2 regions of the Actinobacillus arthritidis genome follow, and region 2 is predicted to be linked to the other one. Evidence: riboswitches for the same ligand, from Rfam matches in the RefSeq annotation. Region 2 holds a riboswitch; the other holds the start of a gene.

Region 1 (7,966 bases), 120 kb from region 2:
TGTCTAATTTCCATTCATGACTATTTTCAGGTATTTCTCCTTTAGCTAATAGCACCGCAAAATCAATGATTGCTTTACTTTGCATATGCCAATCATTAGTCACTGTTCCGGCTAATTTTCCTTTTTTAATTAAATGAATTGCTTCCGGTACCGCATCTACACCGTATACCGGCAAACTTTTATTTTTTTCGTCGAGAACTTCAACTGCACCGATTGCCATACTGTCATTATTAGAAATAATCACTTCAATATTATTTTGTGGCGTGGATAACCAAGCATTTACTTTTGTTTTCGCAATCTCTTTATTCCACAAAGCCGATTCCAACGCTAATTGTTCAACTGGAATACCTAAAGCGATTAACTCATCAATTACAGTTTTAGTTCGTTTTTCTGCATCCGGGTGATTAAGTTCACCTTTTAATAAAGCGTATTGCATTTTGCCGTCTTTATTTGTGTCAAATCCATGATTTTCTTTCCAATGTTTTGCAATCATTTTTGCTTGAGCCTTACCTGCCTCTTGTGGATCAGAACCTACATAATAGGCTTTGGCATAACTATTTATCGCTCTAGCTCCTGGATCTTTATTAAATAAAATAATAGGTAAATTTGCTTCTTTTGCCTTGCCAATCACAGTCATCCACGCAGATGGATCCACCAAATTAACCGCCAACACACTTACTTTTGTATCAATTAAAGTCTGCACTTGACTATTTTGTACAAATTGGGAATTTTGTGCATCATTCATTAGAAGCGGTAAAGATCTCTCTTTTGCATATTTGACCAATTCATTGTTCATTAAATGGATAAAATGATCGTCATATTGATATAAACTTACACCGACCGAGTCTTGTGCCATACTCACGAGAGAAACACCAAGCCCCAATGCTACGGTACTAATAGCAGATAACGTTTTCATATAATTCCTCCCATATCATTGCAATGAAGTTATTCAATGACTTACTTTGTAACAAGATAGTACACAATTCAATACTGAAAAAATGTGAGTTTCTTCACAAATTCGACAAATTTATGATGCAAGAGGAATGATTCGATTTGACAAAATGAAGAAAATGATAGTGGTCGAATTTGCAAAATTTTCAACAAATTCGACCGCTTAATTAAGAAAGGAATTAGGCTTCAGTTGCCGCTTTTTTCGATTTAAAGACAAAAATCAATGCAACCATTACGACAGCTGTCGTAACAAAACCTAAAAGTGCTGAGTGGCTAAAACCTAATACTAAATAGCCACTAATTGAAGCCACCGCAACCAATAAGGCATAAGGTAATTGTGAGGTAACATGATCCATATGATTACATTGTGCACCGGTTGAAGAAAGGATAGTTGTATCCGAAATAGGTGAACAATGATCACCACATACCGCACCTGCCATTACGGCAGACATACATGGAATTAACAAACTTGCATCAACATTAATTGCCATTGCTGCCGCAATCGGAAGCATAATCCCAAATGTTCCCCAGCTGGTTCCGGTTGCAAATGCCATTACGCTTGCCAATACAAATAAAATCGCAGGAAGGAATGCTGGATTAATATTGCCTGCAACTAAAGTAGATAGATAATCCCCAGTGTGCATATCCTTCACAACACTACTAATTAACCAAGCTAAAATTAAAATCGCAATCGCACCGAACATTGATTTACAACCGACCCAAACGGCTTTCGGATAATCTTCCGCCTTAATTAAGCCAAGTGTACACAACACAACCGCTAATACACCAGCAGAACCACCTATCACTAAAGAAAGGTTTACATTTGTATTTTCAAATGCACCTAATAGGCTGAATGTTTCAAGTGCTTGTGCACCGGTATAAAGCATTGATGCAACCGTTGTAAAAATTAACACAAGGATAGGAATAATTAATGCATATACACGACCTTTACTTTCCTCGTCTGACGATTCATCAGTACGCCCTTCCGCATGACAAGTGCTTTACGTTCAAAACGAGCCATTGAGCCAATATCAAATGATGTATATGCAACAATAAATACCATAATTAATGCAAATAACGCATAGTAGTTCATCATACTCATTGAAGCGAATGCACTAATCGCCGTATATTCGGTAATACTATAAGTCGTTAATAAACCGCCGATAGTCGCAATAATTGATGCTCCCCAACTAGAAACCGGCATTAAAACACACATAGGTGCGACAGTAGAGTCCAAAATATAAGCTAATTTTGCACGAGAAACCTTGAATTTATCTGTAACCGGTCGTGCAATCGCCCCTACGGCTAAACTATGGAAATAATCATCAATAAATGTCACAAAAACCAAACAGGCGGTTAATAATTTTGCACCACGGCGACCTTTTATATGCTGTTTAGCCCAGTTGGCAAAGGCTTGATTACTACCAGAATAGGTTAACAATGAAGTAAATATACCTAACAATAATAAGAAAATTAAAATTTGTACTTTACCGAAGGAATATTCACCGTCCGAATAAACTAAACCGACTGCAATATTCTTTAAATAAATAAAACCGTCTAAAAAAGACATTGAGAGCATAAATGCCCCGACTAAAATACCAATTCCTAAAGACAGCAGGACTCGGCGAGTAAAGATTGCCAATAATAATGCAAGCGATGCCGGCACAATTGACAGCAATGAGCTTGAATAATCAATTAAATTCATAAAACCTCTAAAGAAATAACTTTGTGATGAAATTAGAGTCAGACAAAGAAGAGGATCTACTGAAATGTATGCAAAGGCATAAGATGAGGTAGGTAATCTGAAATATAGAAATATAGAACCGACCCTAGCAGTAGCACTCCGTAATACAAGATTACGACAGTGTCGTCCCTTTCGGTAACGACCCCAACCAATTAAGATGACGCTTAACTGATTTCGGCAAATACGCCTTTCCTTCTTCCTCATCGTTTTCCACTCAGAAAAAGTACTTATCGGATTTGCACCTCTACAATTTGTAGGACGGCGTAAGATTACCCTAATATCGATAAATTGCCAATAGCAAAATGCAATCTTTTAACCTCTGTAATAAATCGTTTTTTATTTTTCCACTTATATTAGAGTAAATAATTTCTAGGCATAAATTATTTATTTACCTAAATAATTTATTTGGTTAAGATATTATTAATTTCGAAATATTATTATTCTCGGAGTTTATGATAAATTAAATTATTAGTTTTAAATGGTCTTTAATTTGGAGATAAAAATGTCTGATATCTTAAAAACATTATCAAATATCCGCGACTTACGTGTCTTAGCTCGTGAATCAAGTTTAGAACAAATGGAAGCTTTACTTGAAAAAGTTACTATCGTTGTTGAAGAAAAACGTGAAATGGTAAAAGCTCAAGAACTTGAACAAGCTAAATTGCTTGAGGGCTTAAATAAATATAAAGAGTTATTAGCAAAAGATGGTATCTCAGCTGAAGAGCTAGTTGTGTTATTAGGTAGTATCACGGAACGTAAAAAGCGTGAACCGCGTACACCTCGTCCGGCAAAGTACAAATATATTGATGAAAACGGTAATGAAAAAACATGGACGGGTCAAGGACGTACCCCTAGCCAAATTCAAAAAGCATTAAATGAAGGTAAGAGTCTAGCATCTTTTGCTCTCTAATTTTTCTAAAGAACGGGCTAACAATATGATCTGCACCCCAAAGTTGGACTAAATCTCCAATAGATTAAGGTGCAGATTTTTTATTATCGTTACATATTAATTACGCTCTATATTTTTCCTTTTAATATTACAAACCTCAAGGTAATAGCATTAGGTTATAAAAAATCCACAAGAATATTCCACATTCTTATAACTCATACGAGTTAATTTTACAAAATTGTTAAAATTTTATATTTTTTATTGCTTATATTTTAAGCATTTAAATCAAAAAAGTGTGATCTTTATCATAATTTGAAACAAACCTACTATTCTTTTAAAAAATCTCACATACAATGCCCCCACTCAACAAAGTTAACATTTTTTTAACTTATTTTAATAATCAAGCGACTCGAGGTTTCCTATGGCGCTATTTCTTAGTATCTTTCCAATCGTTTTACTCATTTATTTAATGGTAAAACGTAATGCATTACCATCCTATGTTGCGTTACCGTGGGTCGCCGTAGTGGTACTTGTTATTCACCTTCTTTTCTTTGCGACCGATATTACTATTATCAGTGCGAATATCTCATCAGCCATTATGTCGGTTTTCACACCGATTACCGTTATCTTCGGTGCAATTTTATTCAATCGTTTTTCCGAAGCGTCAGGTGTAACCAATACATTACGCAAATGGTTAGGTACAATTAATCCGAATCCGGTTGCACAGCTTATGATTATCGGTTGGGCATTTGCATTTATGATTGAAGGTGCAAGTGGTTTTGGTACACCGGCGGCAATCGCGGCACCGATTTTGGTCGGTTTAGGTTTTAACCCGATTAAAGTTGCGATCCTCGCATTAGTAATGAACTCAGTTCCAGTATCTTTCGGTGCAGTAGGTACACCAACTTGGTTCGGTTTCGGTTCATTAAATTTAGCCGAAGCACAAATTCTTGAAATCGGTTCAATGACAGCACTTATCCATGCTTTTGCGGCATTAGTGATCCCAGTAATTGCACTAAGCTTTATCGTAAGCTGGAAAGAAATTCGTCAAAACATCGTATTCATATATTTAAGTGTATTTGCGTGCGTAGTGCCTTACATCTTACTTGCTCAAGTAAACTATGAATTTCCATCTTTAGTGGGTGGTGCAATCGGTATGTTTATTTCGATTTTCCTTGCTAATAAAGGCGTAGGCTTAGCAAAAGTTGAAAATACTTTGGAAGGCTCTGTACCACTAAAAGAAGTGGCAAAAGCTCTACTTCCAACCGGTTTATTAATTGGTTTCTTAATCATCACTCGTATTCAACAATTACCATTTAAAGCGATGATGAACGATACAACCGCTTGGATTAGCACACAATTAGGTTCACTTGGTCAATTTGAAATCAGCCAAGGTTTAGTATTCAGCTTAAAAAATATCTTTGGTACAGCGGTAAGTGCTAACTACAAATTACTTTATGTACCGGCATTAATTCCGTTTGTAATTACCGTTTTAATTTGTATCCCACTTTTCTCTTTAAACTGCTCAAAAGTAAAAGATGTATTTGCAGGTAGCTTCAAACAAACAAAAAATCCGTTTATCGCATTAGTCGGTGCATTAATCATGGTTAACTTAATGCTAGTAGGTCATGATGGTTCAATGGTAAAAATCATTGGTAAGAGCTTTGCCACAGCAACCGGCGAATATTGGACCATCTTCGCTTCATATTTAGGTGCAGTCGGTGCGTTCTTCTCCGGTTCTAACACAGTTTCTAACTTAACCTTTGGTAGCGTACAATTATCCACAGCTGAAATTACAGGTTTATCTACTTCGTTAGTACTTGCACTACAATCTGTAGGTGGAGCAATGGGTAACATGGTATGTATTAACAATATCGTAGCGGTTAACTCTGTATTAAATATCCAAAACCAAGAAGGTGCGATTATTAAGAAAACTGTAGTACCAATGTTTATCTACGGTGTTATCGGCGCCGTTGTCGCATTAACAATTATTCCTCTCTTCTTTAATGTTTAATAAAAAAGTGGTAGAGAAAGATTAAAGTAATACGTGCTACACTGACAAGCGGTTAAATTTAAACTTTTTCTACCTAAATTTGCAAAAGGAAGTCGGATGACTTCCTTTTATCATTTATGACATTTTAAATACGATTGTTTCTTATTTTTATTTAATTGGGAGTTCTTTATGAACGTAAATTTCTATGTAACCTGCATTGCAGATATTGTGAAAGCAGGCGTAGCAAAAAACAGCGTACTCTTACTCGAAAAATTAGGCTGTAATGTGATTTTCTTAGAAAAACAGGGATGTTGCGGACAACCTGCAATGAACAGTGGTTATGCAAAAGAAGCGATTCCGGGTATGAAAAGTCTTATCGAAACGTTTGAAGCCAATGATTACCCTATCGTTGCTCCGGCAGGCTCTTGTGTTTATGCGATTAAAAACTATGCCGAATACTTAAACCGTTTCGGCGAACCTGAATGGGCAAGACGTGCAGAGAAAATCGCAAGACGTCTTTATGATTTAACCGATTTTATTGTCAATGTCTTAAAAAGAACCGATGTGGGTGCAAGTCTAACCGGTAAAGCGGTGTACCATCCTTCTTGCAGTTTAAGTCGTAAACTTGGTATCGTGGACGAACCGCTTACTCTCCTAAAAAATGTAAAAGGCTTGGAACTGCTCCCTATTCATAATCAGCAAACTTGTTGTGGTTTCGGTGGTACATTCTCAGTAAAAATGGCAGAAATCTCTGGGGAAATGGTTACTGAGAAAGTAGTTAACATTACTGAAGTTGAGCCTGAATATTTAATTGGTGCCGATGTTAGTCGCCTCATTAACATTGCCGGTCGTTTAAACCGTGAAGGTAAAAACGTAAAAGTTATGCATATCGCAGAAGTATTAATGCAAGAGTAAGGAATTTCTATGTCACATTTACAAACCAGTAACTTACCTTTTAAGCAACGTGTGGAACAACAAGTTCACAATGAAATTATGCGTAAAGCGGTGGTAAAAGCACAAGAAACTATCGGTGCAAACCGTCAAAAAATGGTGGATGAACTTGGAAATTGGGAAGAATGGCGTGATCTCTCAAAACAATTCCGTAACCACGTTTTAGCAAACTTAGATGCTTATTTATATCAATTAAGTGAGAAAGTAACGCAAAACGGTGGTCATGTTTTCTTTGCAGAAACCGCTGAAGAAGCAACCGCTTATATCCGTAAAGTTGCACTTGAGAAAAAGGCAAAAACCATTGTTAAATCAAAATCAATGGTAACTGAAGAAATTGGTTTAAACCACGTTTTAGAAGCGGAAGGTATGAAAGTGGTTGAAACTGATCTTGGTGAATATTTACTTCAAATTGTGGGTGATAAACCTTCGCACATTGTAGTCCCAGCAATTCATAAAGATCGTCATCGTATCCGTAAAGAATTACACGAAGTTTTAGGATATGAAGGGACTGAACAACCGGAAGAGATGAATGCTTTTATACGTAAAACCTTACGCAAGGACTTTTTAGAAGCAGATATTGGTATCTCAGGTTGTAACTTTGCCGTACCGGAAACCGGTTCTGTCTGCTTAGTAACCAATGAAGGTAACTTACGTTTAGCGACCACTTTACCGAAAACACATATTGCGGTAATGGGGATGGAACGTCTTGCTCCAACATTTAAAGAAGTTGATGCACTGATCACCATGTTATGCCGTAGTGCGGTAGGGGCAAAATTAACTGCATATAATACCTGGTTAACCGGCCCTCGCCTTGAAGGAGAAACAGATGGTCCGGAAGATTTCCACCTTGTGATTGTCGATAACGGTCGTTCAAAAATTTTAGAAAGTGAATTTGCTGAAGTTTTACGTTGTATTCGCTGTGGTGCTTGCTTAAATACTTGCCCCGCTTATCGTCAAATCGGTGGTCACGGTTATGGTTCGATCTATCCGGGTCCAATCGGTTCAGTGATTTCTCCATTACTCGGTGGTTATGAAGAATTTAAAGAATTGCCATATGCGTGTTCATTATGTACTGCGTGTAACAGCGTATGCCCAGTAAAAATTCCATTAGCACAATTAATTCTTAAACACCGTGAAAAAATTGCCGAAGCCGGTTTAACACCGTTGGCAGAACGCCTTTCAATCAAAGGTTTCACCTTTGCTAACGCTAATCCTTCTGTATGGAATATGGGGGTGAAAGTTGGTGCGAAGCTCGCCGGTAAGTTTATTAAAAACGGTAAAGCACCAATTCAAGTCGGTGCCTTAGCAGAATGGACAAAAGCTCGTGATTTACCAGCAACAGATGGCGAAAGTTTCCGTGAATGGTTTAAAAATCGTAAATAATTTGACTTGAACCACTATCTCCCATAGCCAAGCTGTTATCGTTAAGATCTTTTTG
Region 2 (7,966 bases):
GATACGGCATAACCGATTCGTAATCCGGCAAGTCCATAGGCTTTTGAAAGTGAACGAGAAACAATTAAATTCGGATATTTTGCCAATAAACCAAATGAATCAACACGTTCGGAAGCCTCTGTAAATTCGGTATATGCTTCATCTAATACTACAATCACATTTGCCGGTACTTTCGCTAAGAAAGCATCAATTTCCGCTTCAGTTAAGAAATTACCAGTCGGATTATTCGGATTGGCAATAAAAATTAGTTTGGTTTTTTCATTGATAGCCGCAAGAAACGCCTCTAAATCATGTCCCCAATTTTTTGCCGGAATTTCACGTGCCACCGCATTAATTGCTTTAGTCACTAACGGATATACGATAAAGGCATATTGCGAATAGATGATTTCATCTTGTTCGCTGGCAAAAGTATGTGCAAATAACTCCAATAAATCATTTGAACCGTTACCTAAGGTAATTTGATTAGCTTGTACGCCGAATTTTTTTGAAATCGCTTCTTTTAATTCAAAGCCGTTTGCATCCGGATAACGAGTGAGATCATTTAATTGACTAATAATCGCTTGTTTGGCACTTTCCGGGAACCCGAACGGGTTTTCATTAGAAGCCAATTTAATGATATTGCTGATACCAAGTTCACGCTCTAACTCTTCAATCGGTTTGCCTGCTTGGTAAGGAGAAAGAGATTTCACGCCCTGATTGGCGATGTTGATAAATTGCATGTTTACCTCTGTAACATTATTTTTATTGAGTTATTGGATTGTATTAGAGAATTTTAATCTTTACCAGTAAAAAATACGTTACAACTGGAAAGAAATCAATACATGATTAATTGTTCAACTAGCTGGCGTAAAATCATATCCATATAAAAAAGGCTATCCCACTGGATAGCCTCAGTAATTTTTTTAAAGATTATGCATTTTCTTGTGCAAATTTATCCATAAATCGAATTAACGCTTCCACGCCTTCAATCGGCATTGCGTTATAAATTGAGGCACGCATACCCCCTAACACTTTGTGTCCTTTTAAGGCGTGTAACCCACAAGCGGTCGCTTCTGCCACAAATTTTGCATTTAATTCGTCATTATCGGTGGTAAACGTCACATTCATTACTGAACGATTTGCTTCCGCAATATAATTGCGATAGAAAGAACTGTTGTCCAAGTAGTTATAAAGCAATTCCGCTTTTGCCGCATTACGTTGTTCAACTGTCGCTAAACCGCCTTCTTTAATTAAATGCTTAAAGACTAATGAACATAAATACCAAGCAAATGTAGGCGGTGTATTGATCATTGAATCCGCATTCACTTGCGTTGCATAGTTCCAAATCGAAGGAGTTGCCGTGCGAGCTTTACCAATCAGATCTTCACGCACAATCACAATGGTAATGCCAGCTGGCCCTAGATTTTTTTGCGCACCTGCATAAATTAAGCCAAATTTACTGATATCTAATTTACGAGCAAGAATATTAGACGACATATCCGCGACTAATACCGCATTACCGACATTTGGAATCTCGTGGATTTCCACCCCGCTAATCGTTTCATTCGGGCAATAATGGACATAATCATATTGATCAGCAATATCACTAAAATCGGTACGCGTCACCGAAATAATACCGCTTTGATCTTTTTCAACGATATTAATCTCGTCAATCTCACAGAAGTTACGAGCCTCTTTTGCCGCTGTCGCAGACCAATGACCACTATTTAGATATAACGCTTTACCTTTTTCGCCTATTAGATTCATAGGAATTGCGGCAAATTGTCCTCTTGCTCCGCCTTGTAAGAACAAAATCTTATAGTTATCCGGAATATTATATACTTGACGTAAATCTTGCTCCGATTGAGTCGCCAATTCCATAAAGAATTTACCACGGTGGCTGACTTCCATCACCGAAGTCCCCTGATCTTGCCAATTCAATAATTCTTGTTGAGCTTGTTCCAAGACGGCTTTAGGCATCATTGCCGGGCCTGCACTGAAATTATAAACTTGTGTCATTGTGTTTGCCTCTTATGTGTTTTTAAAACAGATTTGACCATTCTAGCGAAAACATTCACTACTTTGAAAGCACTTTTTGCTAGAAAAAAATAAAGCGGTTAAATTTGCAAAAAATGTTACAAATTTAACCGCTTATAAGACTCAAATTATCGGCCGTGAACACGTTGTTCCAAAATCACATCCAACGTTTTTTGTTTTTGTTGAATAGATTTTTCCGGCTCTGCTTTCACTAACAACGCATAAATCAAATCAAGCACAAACAATTGTGCCATTTTAGTACCAATAGAATCGCCTTGCATATGCCCTTGGCGGTTACCATTGATTAATACATAATCAGCAACATTGGTAATCGGAGAACGTATATGATGGGTAATTGCCACCGTTTTTGCGTTGTTTTTACGTGCAATACGTAATGAACTAATCACTTCTTCGGAGTAACCTGAATGACTAATGCCAATCACTACATCGCCCTCACGCAATAATGAAGCTTGCATATACATAAAGTGGTTATTAGTGACCGCATCAGTTTGTAATCCAATCCGCATCAACTTATGCTTTGCATCTTCTGCCGTAAGACCGGAAGAACCCACCCCAAATAAAAAGATTCGTTCCGCTTTTTGTAATGTTTTTACTACTTTCTCAAGTTCTTGAAAATCAAGTAAATTTATGGTTTCAGCAATCACATTATTCAGACTACTTTGTAACTTGACTGCAATCTCTTTAGGTGTATCCGCTTCAGATACATCCGTATCAAATATTGAATTGCTATGTTTTTCCTGTGTTGCTAATTCGATTGCCAAATCCAGTTTAAAATCTGTGTACCCCTTAAATCCTAAGGTTCGACAAAATCGAATAAACGTGGCTTCTCCTACATCTAGCTGTTTAGCAACTTCGGAAAGTGAATTTTGGCTTAAAATTTCAGGTTGAGCCAAAATCGCTGAGGCAATTTTCTTTTCTGTTTTGGTTAAACTGGTTTGCAAAGCACCAATGGTATCTAAGATTTTTCCTCGAGCAGACATATTGCCTCCTATAGATAACTAACCGGCACTTTTACCACTAATTTTTTGAGCAATTTATTTTGACCTGCAACAGAATTGCCCGGTTTATGCGGTTCATACGGAAGGAAAATCGCAAACATATTAGGTTGTAACACTAACTCATTTTTATGCTCAATTTCTTTAGTTAATTGATAGTCATCTTCATCACGATATTCGTCAAATAGTGCTAAATTAGGCTGACTTAATCCGTATTCAATCATCTCCTCGCCAGCAATTAATAATTGAATATCAATAAACTTACGGTGCATTTCCGCTTGTTTTTCTTCCGCCGGACTGGTTTCAAATGCCATCACATTCATTCGTACCCCTTCCTCTAAATCTTGCCAACCTAAAGGAAGATTTGCTAGATCTAAAGACTTTAATTTCTCACATAAACGGGCAAAAACCGGAGGTAATGATTGTGCGTAATCAGCACGAGATAAGTCGCCTAATAACATAATAAAATCCTCATCTGAAATAATGATATAAATATAGATTGTTGCATCTGTTCAGCCAACGCTCCATAAATGAAGATATACTCCAATAAGAGTAGGTTAAAGATTTATGGAATAAATAACAAGCTGGAAAAGGAAAAAATGAGAACTAGATCAAATTTTTAGAAAAGAATAGGTATAAATTTCTACTTTATACCTATCTCGTTGAAATTACTTAATTTTTAATTGTAAGCCTAATGCGGATAAATATTTTTTTTCCTCTTCTAAATCAGCTAACACGAGCGGATTATGCGTAAGAAAATCTGCTTCAAACGTTAAGTACCAATCATTATTTTCTATTTCAAGAGATAATTTCTGAGGCATTACCGTCGCCTGACGAGAACGATTAAGTAATACAGACAATCGAAACACACGTAATAAAGTTAATAAGTCCCGATGTTGGTAGCGATTGGTACTACGAATATCACTGCGTTTAAAGCCTTTTAAATGATAACGCATCAGCATTGCCAATAAATTCTGTTGTTCTGAATCAAATCCCGGTAAATCACGGTGAGCAATGATATAAGCGGAATGTTTATGCACACCGTTATGATTAATCACGATACCGATTTCGTGCAACAAACTCGCCCATTTCAACATACTTGATAATTCACTCGTTTGGCGGCGGTTACGCCAATACTTCACTTGCTCAAATAATGCCAAGGCAGTTCGCTCTACTCGGTGTGCCTGTTGCTGATCAATATTGAACTGCTCTGCTAAAGCCTCAGCGGTACGTTGACGAATATCGCCGACTTGGAAACTTTTTTCCAATCCATACATTACGCCTTCTCGTAAAGCACCGTCTGAATAACGCATTGATTCGATACGGAAATTATGGAATAACGCTAACAAAATCGCCAAACCCGGGACTAATACGTCCGCTCGTTCTTCTAACAAGCCTTTCATTTGAATAGCATTGAGAGAATCAAAACGTAAGCACTCATCAATTAAGGTTTGTAAACGTTCTTCGGTAATTAATCCATCTCGATAACCATTGGCAATCAGCACTTTTTGGACGGTTTTAATCGTACCAGACGAACCTAAAACGTGTTGCCAACCTAACTGACGATATTCCCAAGCTAAATCCTCAATTTTTTCCATCGCTAATTGGTAAGCACTGTCAAATCGTTCAATCGTCAATTCGCCTTTTGCAAAAAAACGGTTGGCAAAACTGACGCATCCCATATGACGACTTTCCGCTCTTAACGGCGTAAAGTCATCACCAATCGTCATTTCGGTAGAACCGCCGCCAATATCAACTACGAATTTTCGTCCACTTTCCGGTTGAGTATGACTAACACCCGAATAAATTAAACGGGCTTCATCCGGTCCAGAAATAATTTGAATCGGAAATGGAAAGACTTCTGCGACCTGTTTTAGAAACTCATCATTGTTAATTGCTCGGCGTAAGGTATAAGTACCGACCACCTTTACATTTTCTACTGAGAAGCCTTGCAAACGATCCGCAAATAATGCCAAGCAATCTACACCTCTTTGAATTGCTTCTTGGCTTAAAATACGATGTTCATCTAAACCGTCCGCTAAACGTACTCGGCGTTTCAAGCGAGAAAGCACTTGAATCGAGCCATTCACAATTCTTGCTACAATCATATGAAAACTGTTCGATCCCAAATCGATCGCGACAAATTCTCTAGGTACTAATTGTTTAGGCTGTGTCATACAAAATAATCCTTTTAACCGAGCAATAAAATAACAAGATTTTATCACTTATCTTACGAATCAATCGAATAAATTTAATAAATTTGTTGGTTATTTCAACAAATAAACCGCTCTTAGCAAAACATTTTGACGAATAGAATGAAAAGGTCTAGGATTCATATTATTTTGACTTTCAATTTACTAACAGGGGTTTAAAATGGCTGATGTTAAAAAACAATCTTTCCAAGATATGTTGGATTATGTTCATCTTTACCGTTTAAAAAATAAATTACACCGTGAAACGGCGGATAACGATCGTAAAATCCGTGACAATCAAAAACGTGTTTTGTTATTGGATAACTTAAACCAATATATCAATGATTCAATGAGTGTAGAGGAAATCCGTGCGATCATTGCCAATATGCGTGATGACTACGAAAACCGTGTTGACGATTATATGATCCGTAATGCGGAACTTTCAAAACAACGTCGTGAAATTCGCCAAAAAATGGCAACTCATAAATCCGCAACACCGGCAAAAGACGATAAATAATTTCTTCGATTCTATTTCCCAAAACGACAAGATTTCATTAGATCCTGTCGTTTTTTTCTAATTATGTCCATTCCTTAATCACTTTCTTTGATTACAATAAATATTATTTGACACAACCATAATAAAAAGGTATTTCTATACTCGCTTTCCGTACTAGATATATGGAAAGAAGTAATGATTTTATCATTGCGGGAGAGGAGCAACACTCAGGCAGTTTAATCCGAGGCAACTAGGGCCGTTTGAGGATTAAATGATGGGAGTGATTGCCGAGGTGTGAATTCACTAGACTGGAATGAACATCGGCTGAGTCAGGTTGAATCCTATCAGCTGTCATTTAACACATGTTTAAATGGAGTGCTCTGATTAATTGGTTCTTAAATCAAACCGCCTAATCTACTCAAATTTCCTTTCGAATATCCACTACACAACATCATCTATTATTCTTTGATTTAGAGGAAATTCTTATTATGTCTCATCTTTCGGTTGCAAAATTCGGTGGAACCAGTGTAGCAAATTTTGATGCAATGACGTCTTGTGCCAATATCGTGACAACAGATGCAAACACACGTGTTGTGGTACTTTCTGCATCAGCTGGCGTAACTAATTATTTAGTAGAATTGGCAAACGGTTGCGAAAAAGAACGCCGTGACGAAATTTTAAATGCAGTGCGTACAATTCAATATAACATTATTGAAAAATTACAAAATCAAAGCGAAATTTCTGCTGAAATTGATGAATTATTACAACATATCAGCGCATTAGCCGAATCAGCAAGCCTTGCGACATCTAACGCATTAACCGATGAATTAATCTGTCACGGTGAAATGATGTCTACCAAAATTTTCACTCAACTTTTAAAAGAACGTAATTTTCCGGCAGTATGGGTGGATGTGCGTGACGTTGTAGCGACAAATAGCAATTATGGTAAAGCGGCACCAAATGATGAGAAAACACAACAACAATCGGATGCAGTAATCAAGCCGTTAATTGCGACAGGCAATGTCGTGATTACCCAAGGTTTTATCGGTAGAGATGATGAAGGCAAAACAACCACATTAGGGCGTGGCGGTTCAGACTACTCTGCCGCACTATTAGCCGAAGTATTAAATGCGAATGACGTATTAATTTGGACGGATGTACCGGGTATCTACACAACCGACCCGCGTGTTGTGCCGAACGCACAACGCATTGATACGATGGCATTTAACGAAGCGGCTGAAATGGCAACTTTCGGCGCTAAAGTATTACACCCTGCAACCTTATTACCGGCTGTACGTAGCAATATTCCTGTGTATGTAGGTTCAAGCAAAGCACCGGAACAAGGTGGCACTTGGGTAACTCGCGATCCACAACCGCGCCCGACTTTCCGTGCTATTGCGTTACGTCGTAACCAAACTTTATTAACGCTTTCCAGCCTTTCAATGCTACACGCACAAGGCTTTTTAGCTAACGTGTTTGCAATTCTTGCAAAACACAAAATTTCAGTAGACGTGATTACCACATCGGAAGTCAGCGTTGCATTAACCTTAGATAAAACCGGTTCGGCATCGTCAGGCGCAGATATGTTATCCAAAGAGCTACTGGATGAATTAAACGCTTATTGCCACGTACAAGTGGAAAACGATCTCGCGCTTGTTGCGATTATCGGTAACAACTTACATACCCAAGCTGGTGTGGCAAAACAGTTATTCCATACACTTGAAGGCTTCAATATTCGCTTAATTAGCTATGGTGCAAGTACAAACAACGTGTGTACCTTAGTGAAAAACGAAGAAGCAGATGAAGTGGTTCGCTCACTGCACGCAGGTTTATTCGAGTAATTACATCCGTAAATAAGCGGTCGAATTTGCAAAATTTTTTACAAATTCGACCGCATAATCACCTTATAAAAGGCTTGAATACTTATACTATTCAAGCCTATTTTTTAACTTAAAATTCGCCCATCTTTTAAAACTAAAGTACGATCGCAAAGATATTCCAAAGTTGCCAAATGATGTGTAATAAATAAAAAACTCATTTTAAACTCAGTCTGTAACTGTTTTAATAAACGTAAAATCTGCATTTGGTTAATGGTATCAAGGTTACTCAGTACCTCATCCAATATAATTAATGATGGCTGAGTAATTAATGCTCGACATAGACAGACACGTTGAGCTTGTCCACCAGAAAGCTGATGTGGAAGCGCATCTAATAAATCTAGCGATAACCCGACTTTGGGCAACCAT

Evidence for each region. A riboswitch is a leader RNA that binds a small molecule or an ion and turns the genes downstream of it on or off. The one in region 2 is predicted to bind lysine.
Region 1: it holds a riboswitch for lysine, as region 2 does, so the genes downstream of both, NYR89_RS04400 (Na+/H+ antiporter NhaC family protein) here and lysC (lysine-sensitive aspartokinase 3) in region 2, are expected to answer to the same signal.

What each region holds. Positions count from the first base shown of each region.
Region 1 covers NZ_CP103833.1:935,822-943,787, forward strand. Annotated here, with positions in the region: gene NYR89_RS04395 (substrate-binding domain-containing protein) at 1-916, opposite strand, end outside; partial or broken gene NYR89_RS04400 (Na+/H+ antiporter NhaC family protein) at 1,131-2,656, opposite strand; lysine riboswitch at 2,780-2,950, opposite strand; gene NYR89_RS04405 (H-NS family histone-like protein) at 3,198-3,605, shown strand; gene NYR89_RS04410 (lactate permease LctP family transporter) at 4,006-5,598, shown strand; gene NYR89_RS04415 ((Fe-S)-binding protein) at 5,767-6,492, shown strand; gene NYR89_RS04420 (LutB/LldF family L-lactate oxidation iron-sulfur protein) at 6,502-7,911, shown strand.
Region 2 covers NZ_CP103833.1:817,938-825,903, forward strand. Annotated here, with positions in the region: gene hisC (histidinol-phosphate transaminase) at 1-719, opposite strand, end outside; gene serC (3-phosphoserine/phosphohydroxythreonine transaminase) at 910-1,998, opposite strand; gene NYR89_RS03850 (MurR/RpiR family transcriptional regulator) at 2,145-3,017, opposite strand; gene nanQ (N-acetylneuraminate anomerase) at 3,026-3,493, opposite strand; gene ppx (exopolyphosphatase) at 3,701-5,209, opposite strand; gene NYR89_RS03865 (DUF496 family protein) at 5,406-5,741, shown strand; lysine riboswitch at 5,926-6,109, shown strand; gene lysC (lysine-sensitive aspartokinase 3) at 6,209-7,561, shown strand; gene NYR89_RS03875 (ABC transporter ATP-binding protein) at 7,666-7,966, opposite strand, start outside.